4 regions of the Adlercreutzia sp. St.1H8 genome follow, and region 2 is predicted to be linked to each of the others. Evidence: predicted binding sites of a transcription regulator. Region 2 holds the regulator's gene; each other region holds the start of a gene.
The links. The regulator LexA, encoded in region 2, represses DNA repair genes until DNA is damaged. The targets are predictions, from matches to a motif close to CNAACANNTGTTNG.
Positions count from the first base shown of each region.

Region 1 (2,201 bases), 160 kb from region 2:
CAGGGGATGGTGGCGAAGTAGGCGGACATCTTCTCGCGCTGGGCGTCGGACTGGGCCTCCGAGTAGCGCCGCTGCACCGCGGCGAGCACGCCCTCCCACTCAAGGTACCAGTAGGTGTCCCGGCCGTCCACGGTCACGTAGTCCACGCGGATCTTCTCGCTGCCCAGCCCGTTCATGATGGCCTTCTGCGCCTTGGCCGGCAGATCTTCCCAGGGAGTGGCGGGATCGACGCCGACGTGCTTGGCCACGGCGCGCAGCACCTGCGGGTAGTAGTTGCCGCTCTTGAACGGCGCGATGACGCCTTCCTCCAAAGACAGCGACGGATCGGGCACCACGAGCGAGGGATCCACCTCATCTCGGCTTCCGATGCCCAGGCAGTCCGGGCAGGCGCCGTAGGGGGCGTTGAACGAGAAGTCACGCGGCTGGAGCTCGTCCAGGGAGTGGCCATGCTCAGGGCAGGCGAGCGCCAGCGAGAACAGGTGCTCTCCCGCCCCCAAACCGCCCGTGGCTCCCGACGAGGTGCCGCCCGACGCGCCCTGGGGCTTGCCGTCCGCGCCCATCACCTGGACGAGCACCCGTCCCTCGGCGAGCTTGGTAGCCAGCTCCACGGCCTCGGCGATGCGGCTCGTGGCCGACTCCTTCAAGGTAACGCGATCCACCACCACGTCGATGAAGTGCTTGATCTTCTTGTTGAGGGTAAGCCCCTCGCCATCGAGCTTCACGATCTCGCCATCCACGCGCACGCGCGAGAAGCCCTCCTTCTGGAGGTCGGCGAACAACTTGGTGAACTCGCCCTTGCGGCCGGCCACCACCGGGGCCATGATGATGGCCTTGCGCTCCTCCCCCGCGGACAGCCGCAGGATCTCGTCAGTCACCTGGTCGGTGGTCTGGCGGCGAATCTCCCGGCCGCACTCCGGGCAATGGGGGATGCCCACGCGCGCGTAGAGCAGGCGCAGGTAGTCATAGATCTCCGTGGTGGTGCCCACCGTGGAGCGCGGGTTCTTCGAGGTGGTCTTCTGGTCGATGGAGACGGCCGGCGACAGACCGTCGATGGAGTCGAGGTCGGGCTTGGACATCTGTCCGAGGAACATGCGCGCATAGCTGGAGAGGCTCTCCACGTAGCGACGCTGGCCCTCCGCGTACATGGTGTCGAAGGCCAGACTCGACTTGCCCGAGCCGGAAAGACCCGTGATGACCACGAGCTCATCGCGGGGAATGGTAAGGTCGACGTTCTTGAGGTTGTGCTCGCGCGCGCCCTTGATGACGATTTCGCTTTGTCCCATAGACTGGTTCGTTCCTCTGCTTCACGCACGGCGGCGAGGATCGTCCCTGCCGCCGGGCTTAGGTTTTCTCAGGGCGCCCATTCTAACCCAAAACCCTCGGCGACAATCGCAGAACGGGAACTTTTGTTCGTTGTTCAAAGAGTGTCCATAATTGGCGGCACGCGATCCGGCAGCCCGGCGCGCTAGAGGAAGAAGGGGATGTAGGCCAAGACGACGAGCGCGGCCCAGAACAGCGTCCTTGCCTTCTTGCGACTCATGGGATCCTCCCTTCGCCGGTTCCCGCGGCGTCCCGCCGCAGGGTTTCAGCTCTTGGAGGCGATTGTCCCGCGTCCACGCCGATCCACGCCGAACGCGCGCCGTCTGTCCCAAGACCGATGACGTTCAGGGGGGCTCGCGTAGGTCAGCCGGAGCCGTCCCGTCACCTTGCCACGCCACCGTCATCAGGCCGCCATGGGCCGGTAACCACGGCCAATCCGACGCGGAAGGCGCTGTCCGGTCCTAGGCGCGCGGATGGGCCGCCGCGTGGACGGCGCGCAGCCGCTCAGGCGAGACGTGCGTGTAGATCTGCGTGGTCGACAGGCTCACGTGCCCGAGCATCTCCTGCACCGAGCGCAGGTCCGCACCGCCGGAGAGCAGGTCTGTCGCGAAGGTGTGGCGCATGTCGTGCGGCGAGAGGCTGTCGTCTAAGCCGGCGGCGCGAACCGTGGCCTTGAACATCTTGCGCATGGCGTCGGTTCCCATGGGGTTGCCGCGCGACGAGACGAAGAACCGGTCGCACTCCCTTCCGGCCAGCAGCTTAGGACGCGCCGCCAGCAGGTAGCCGCGCATGGCGTCGAGGGCCATCTCATGCAGCGGGATGATGCGCTCCTTCGCGCCCTTTCCGAGCACCTTGACCTGACGTTGCTCGAAGTCCACGCC
Region 1 is NZ_AP039376.1:1,209,239-1,211,439, reverse strand. It holds gene uvrA (excinuclease ABC subunit UvrA) at 1-1,283, opposite strand, end outside; gene AC6I0Y_RS04540 (tyrosine recombinase) at 1,782-2,201, opposite strand, start outside.
Region 1: uvrA (excinuclease ABC subunit UvrA) is a predicted target of LexA. The motif match lies at 1,400-1,413, and genes of this name have one in related genera.

Region 2 (2,201 bases):
CGACCACCTTCGATTCGGGGTGACTGCATACGGGACAGAGCATGGCACTCCTTCAACTTGGATAAGCAGGGTAATAATATAACCTAAGAGCGCCCTCGGGAAGCAGCCTCATCGACGAGCTGATGCTGATTCACCGTATTCTGTCCACAGCGCCAATCGCGCGAGCTTGCGAGAGCTACCGCGCGATTGGCTATGCCGCCCGCGAACGCAGCAACGGGGCGGTCTCGAAAAGGCCTAGAACGGCATGAGGAGCGCGCCAAACGACAACGCGCATCCGATGCCGAGCAGAATGGCCGACTGGCGGCTCGTGAGGCTCGTCGGGTTCTTCGCCTCAGGCTTGCGCGCCGGGGGCTCTGACAGGGCCGGAAACGCTATGATGCGGGCCCGCGCGGCCGCAGTATAAGGCCGGGGCTTGAGCGCGGAGGTACCCGCGACAGGACAACTTCTTTCGCAATTCCTCATTTTTCTTCCTCCCAGCTCTTGCTTAGAACCTTTGTTCGTTGATATAATAGGCCGAACAAAAGTTCATGTCAACAACTACTTCAAACATTTGTTCCTATAGAGTGAAAGGAAGGGATCATGGCCCAGAAGGTCACCAAGCGCCAGCAGGCGGTTTTGGATTGCATCGAGGACTGTATCCGCGAGAAGGGGTACGGCCCCACCGTGCGCGAGGTCTGCGAGGCGCTGGGGCTGTCGTCCCCCTCAACCGTGCACGTTCACCTCAAGGCCCTCGAGGACAAGGGCTACATCAAGCGCGACCCGCTCAAGTCCCGCTCCATCGCCCTCACCTATCACCTTGATCGCGATGACGACGTGGCCAACGTGGCGTCTCCCGCCTTCAGCAAGCTGGTGAACGTGCCCCTCGTCGGCAACGTGGCTGCCGGCTCTCCCATCTTAGCCGAGGAGAACATCACCGACACCATCACCCTGCCTACCGACATCGTCGGAGACTCGCCGTCCTTCCTGCTCTCCGTTCGCGGGGAGTCCATGATCGAAGCCGGCATCAACGACGGCGACTACGTGGTGGTCAAGGAGCAGCCTGTCGCCAACAACGGCGACATCGTGGTGGCCATCATCGATGATGGCGCCACAGTCAAGCGCTTCTTCAAGGAAGCCGACCACATCAGGCTCCAGCCGGAGAACTCCACGATGGATCCCATCATCACAACTGATTGCTCCATTGCCGGCAAGGTCGTCGCAGTCTTCCGACGCCTCTAGCGAGAACCTCTGGCAAAGCATAGGCAGCGCCAGGATGACGCGAAAACGCGCAGCCAGAGCAGAAAAACGGGAAGAGGGGAGTGATGCCACCGCGGCGCCACTCCCCTCCCCTTTCATCTCGCTGCCTGCCGTCTGCTCACGTTCGCGCCGCTCACGCCTGGCAGACGAGGTGCGGGGAGGCAACGACGGCGGCTCCCCTATCTGCGAGGTGCGCGTCGCCCAAGGACGTGAGCCAAGCGCGCCCCGACGAGAGGGTTCCCAAGGGCCTACGGCTCAGCTCCCCCTCCCTGACGAGAGGGGCACCTAGCGTGGACGCGGGCCTATCACCCCCCCCCCCGACGGAGGAAGGCTCCAAGAGCCTGCGCCTCGATCCCCCGTGACGAGAGACTGCCCCAAGAGCCTACAGCCCGTCCCCCCTGACGAGGGAAGGCTCCCCAAGAGCCTGCGGCGCGCCGAACATCCTGCTCGACGGGGGAAGGCTCTCAAGAGTGAGGGCTAAGCGCCCCGACGAGAGGGACACACCCCAAGGACGCAGGCTCAGCACATCCGCCTCCCTCCTGGGAGCATGCGCACCCCTCCCCAGGCCGCCTCGGGCCGCCCTCCCCTACGCGCCCTCTACGCAAAAGGGCTCGAAGACGCCGGCGTAGGCCGGGCCCACGAGCAGCACAAGGCGCGTGCCGGCCTCCTCATGCGTCTCGGAGACGATATGACAGCGCTCGTGGGCCACCGACACCAGATCCCCGCGCTGATAGGGGATGAGCACCTCCAGGTGCGCGTCAGCGGCGGCTGCGGCCTGGGCGATGCGCTCGACGAGCTCGCCTGTCCCCTCCCCCGTCTCAGCCGACACGCGCAGGGCCAGCGGATAGCGGCCCTCCAGGGCGGTGCGTGCCTCCCCGTCGAGCAGATCCACCTTGTTGAACACCTCGAGGCGCGGGATGTCCTGGGCGCCTATCTGGTCGAGCACCTCCTGGACGGCCTCGATC
Region 2 is NZ_AP039376.1:1,371,123-1,373,323, reverse strand. It holds gene nrdR (transcriptional regulator NrdR) at 1-43, opposite strand, end outside; gene lexA (transcriptional repressor LexA) at 580-1,218, shown strand; gene hflX (GTPase HflX) at 1,823-2,201, opposite strand, start outside.

Region 3 (2,201 bases), 450 kb from region 2:
TGCCTTTCTTCTATAGTATTATTAGTATTCAATAATACTATTTAGGAAGGAGGGGCCGTGGATAGGGAAGGGGTGCTCGCCAAGCTGCGGCGCATCGACGAGAACGCATTCTTCTCTGGCGAGGTGCCCGAGGGACGAAAGGCGACGGTGGTGATCGTCGGAGGCAGCGCCCTCCTTCTGCAGCAGCTTTCTGCCAAGCCGGCGACGAAGGACGTCGACGTCCTGGCGGTCGAGGACGCCCTTAGGGCATTTCTGCTCGAAGACCCTGACTTCAACATGGGATGCCAGGCCTACTGCACGTGCCTTCTCTACAACTTCGAGGATCGCCTGGTCGAGGTGGGCGAGGCCTTCCGGTCAATGAGAGTCTTCACCCCCTCGCCCGAGGATCTTGCGGTGATGAAGCTGTACCGATGGGAGGCGCCGGATAGGGCCGACCTCACCAGCGCGGCGTTCCTGGATGCTCTTGACCGAGATCTCCTGGAGCGCCTCGTCCTCGATCCTGGCGAAGCGGCCGCGTCGCGCATCGCCGATCCGGAGAAGGATCGCGAGTATCAGAACCTGCTGTTCCATTACGGGGAGTATCGGGACGGGTGGTTGGCATGAGCCGGTCGCTCAGGAGCTTTCTGCTCGCGTATTGCCAAGAGCTGACGGGGTGCGGGACAACGAGCCTGAAGAGGCTCTTCAAGGCGGTGAGGGAGGGCGCGCCGCGCGCGTGCGAGGCGGTCTTCCTGTTTGCGGTGGCGGACGGCCGCGAGGGATACCTCCTCCGCCTCGCCCGCGGCACCGACTATGAGGCGGCCTACGAGAGGGCCGCCGCTGACCTGAGGGCATCGGGCGGAGACGTGGCCCGGTGGCTTGGGGGCCTTCCCGAGGCCAGCCGGTACCGTAAGGTATGGAATGCGTGGAGAAGCGAGTCGACGCGCCTGCAGAGAGATCGGGAGATGATGCCCGGAATCCAGCGGGCGATTGCGCAGGAACTCGACCGACACGGCCTCAGCCGTGCGCAGGCCTGCCGCGTGCTGGGGCTCAACAAGGGAAACTTCTACGCATTTATGAGCGGGGATATGACCAAGATGAGCCGGGATACGGCGATGCGGGCCTATCGGCAGCTGGCCGAGACGCAGGACTGATCGTGCCTGACCTGCCACCCCCCCCCGGAGAAGTCCGGCGGCGTGCCTGGTGGGAGGACTACCAGGCCGCCCTGTAGCGCCTCTGTGACGAGTTCTCCATCCCGCCTCCTTTTCCAAGCTCTTATGGTATAGTAGAACAACTGTACGTTTGAACTGAGGCGAGGAGGCGGGATGTCTCATCTTTCCAACTTGGAGGGCGTGGCCATGGAGGGGAAGCTGCCCGAGGTGCGCCTGGCGTCTACGCCGCTCAAAGTGACCTCGCCCTTCGAGCTGTCGGGCGATCAGCCCGAGGCGGTGCGCAAGCTCGCCGCCGGCATCGAGGAGGGGCTGCGCTACCAGACGCTGCTCGGCGTGACGGGCTCGGGCAAGACCTTCACCATGGCCAAGACCATCGAGGCCGTGCAGAAGCCCACCTTGGTTCTGGCGCCGAACAAGACGCTCGCGGCCCAGCTCGCCGCCGAGCTCAAGGAGTTCTTCCCCAACAACGCCGTCGTCTACTTCGTCTCCTACTACGACTACTACCAGCCTGAGGCCTACGTGCCGGCGTCGGACACCTTCATCGAGAAGGACGCCTCCATCAACGAAGAGGTGGAGAAGCTGCGCCATGCGGCTACGAGCGCCCTGCTCAGCCGCCGCGACGTCATCGTGGTGGCGTCGGTGAGCTGCATCTACGGCATCGGCAGCCCCATGGACTACGCGGGCATGGCCGTGTTCGTGGACAAGGAGGTTCCGGCCGACCGGGACGACGTGATTCACGACCTCATCGACATCCAGTACGATCGCAACGACTACGAGCTCAAGCGCGGCACGTTCCGCGTGCGCGGGGATGCGCTCGACGTGTTCCCGCCCTATGCCGACAACCCGCTGCGCATCGAGTTCTGGGGGGATGAGATCGAGGAGATAGCCGAGGTCGACCACGTCACCGGCGAGGTGCTGCAGACCTATGAGGCGCTGCCCATCTGGCCGGCGTCGCACTACGTCACCGCGCGCCCCAAGATGGATCGCGCCATCCGCACCATCCAGGACGAGCTGCGCGAGCGCCTGGCGCAGTTCAACGAGGACGGCAAGCTC
Region 3 is NZ_AP039376.1:917,867-920,067, forward strand. It holds gene AC6I0Y_RS03345 (DUF6036 family nucleotidyltransferase) at 58-603, shown strand; gene AC6I0Y_RS03350 (hypothetical protein) at 600-1,130, shown strand; gene uvrB (excinuclease ABC subunit UvrB) at 1,302-2,201, shown strand, end outside.
Region 3: uvrB (excinuclease ABC subunit UvrB) is a predicted target of LexA. The motif match lies at 1,264-1,277, and genes of this name have one in related genera.

Region 4 (2,201 bases), 180 kb from region 2:
CTCTACGGCGCGTTGCTGCTCCTGGCCGCCGCCATCTGGGGCCTGGGCACCGTCGTCATCAAAGGTACGGTGGGCGAGTTTCCCGCTCTGTGGCTCGTGGGCATCCGCTTCCTCTCGGCCGGGATCATCTTCTGCATCCTGTTCGCCCCGCGGCTCGCGCGCCTGGCGCGCGCGGGTCGCCTGGCCGACCACGGGCGCGCGGGACTGCTCCTCGGCGTGCTCATCGGCTGCGCCTACTTGCTCAACACCGGCGGCCTCACGGCCACCACCGCCGCGCGCAGCTCGTTTCTGACGGGAACCTACTGCGTGCTCGTGCCGTTCCAGGCGTGGCTCGTCATGCGGTGCCGGCCCTCGGCCTTCAACCTGGGCGCCGGCGTGCTGTGCCTGGCCGGCATCGCCCTCGTGTCCCTGCCGGCCGGCGACGGACTGTCCTTCGGCGTCGGCGAGGCGATGACCCTGGGCTCGGCCGTGTTCCTGGGTTTCCACGTGGTGGCCACGTCCCACTTAGCCGGCGGGCGCGATATGGTGGCCCTCACGGCCATCCAGTTCGTCGTGTGCGGCCTTCTGGGCCTGGCCGTCGGCGCGCTCGCGCAGCCGGCCCCCGCAGCGGCGCTGCTGGCCGACCCGTCAGTGCTCGGCAACCTCGCCTACCTGGTGCTGGCCGCAACCTGCGCGGCGCTGCTGCTGCAGAACCTGGGGCTTGTGCATGTGAGCCCCTCCTCAGGCGCGCTCCTGCTCAGCTTCGAGTCCGTATTCGGCGTGCTGTTCTCTGTGCTCCTGCTCGGCGAGGTGCTCACCGCGACCATGGTGGCGGGGTTCTCCCTCATATTCGCCGCCGTGCTCGTCAGCGAGTGGCTTCCGGACTCGGCGCTCGGCGCGCGCCTGCGCGCGAGGAGCGCGGACGCCAGCGACGCGGCGAGCCCCGAAGCCCCTGCCGCGGGGTCGGGCGCAGATACCGTGCTGGCCCGCGGCGCCCGCGTTCTTGGATCCGAAGCCCCCACCGCAGGGGCGGGTGTGGACACCCTCACCGCCGAGCTGAGCGCCGACGTCCTAGCCGAGGAGCGCTAGCCGCTCGGCGCGCTTCCCTATCCCCTGGCGTTGTCGTACAATACGCAGACGCGGTTCAACCGCCTTCGCCAGTGTGGCTCAACGGTAGAGCAACTGATTTGTAATCAGTGGGTTGCGGGTTCGATTCCTGTCACTGGCTCCACGCATCCCCGGCCAGAGCGCGTCTCTGGCCTTTTCTTTTCCGGCGATTCCCGGCCCCTGCCCATAGCTGACTCCTTCCAAGATTCTTGTTGACGGACGAATGTTTGTTCGATAGTATAGCAAACAGATATTCGTTAGCACAAGCGTACGCTATAAAGAGGAGGTCGAGCCGTGGACGTCGCTGAGAAGCTCGAGATACTGGCCGATGCGGCAAAGTACGATGTGGCCTGCACCTCCTCGGGTGCGAGCCGCAGCGCGCGCAAAGGGTCGCTCGGGTCGGTCAGCCAGGCCGGAATCTGCCACAGCTTCTCCGCCGATGGTCGCTGCATCACGCTGCTCAAGGTGCTCCTCACCAACGTCTGCGTCTGCGACTGCGCCTACTGCGTGAACCGCGTAAGCAACGAGGAGGTGCCTCGAACGGCCTTCCGGCCGCGCGAGCTGGCCGACCTCACCATCGGATTCTACCGACGCAACTACATCGAGGGACTGTTTCTCAGCTCCGGCGTCATCCGTAACGCCGATTTCACCACCGAGCTCATGATCCAGACACTTGAGATTCTGCGCTACGAGCATCGATTCCGCGGCTATATCCATGCCAAGGCAGTCCCCGGAACCTCGCCAGAGCTGCTTGACAGGCTGGGGCACCTGGCCGATCGCCTCTCAGTGAACCTCGAACTGCCCTCGGCTCAGAGCCTCAAGCGGCTTGCGCCAGACAAATCGCGCACGAGCATCCTCTCCCCCATGCGCCAGATCATGGCCTCCATGGCGGAGGACGCCGACACGCGCGCCCTCATGGGCAAGCGCACGACCTATCTCACGCCCGTGGCCCCCAAGCGAAAGACGCGCGCTTTCGCGCCTGCCGGCCAAAGCACCCAGATGATCATCGGCGCCTCACCGGAGAGCGATCATCACATCCTGAACCTGGCCGCATCCCTCTACCGCTCCGTCGGCATGCGACGCGTATTCTTCAGCGCCTACCTGCCCGTGAACGA
Region 4 is NZ_AP039376.1:1,188,620-1,190,820, reverse strand. It holds gene AC6I0Y_RS04455 (DMT family transporter) at 1-1,068, shown strand, start outside; tRNA gene AC6I0Y_RS04450 (tRNA-Thr) at 1,136-1,210, shown strand; gene AC6I0Y_RS04445 (putative DNA modification/repair radical SAM protein) at 1,381-2,201, shown strand, end outside.
Region 4: AC6I0Y_RS04445 (putative DNA modification/repair radical SAM protein) is a predicted target of LexA. The motif match lies at 1,330-1,343, and genes of this name have one in related genera.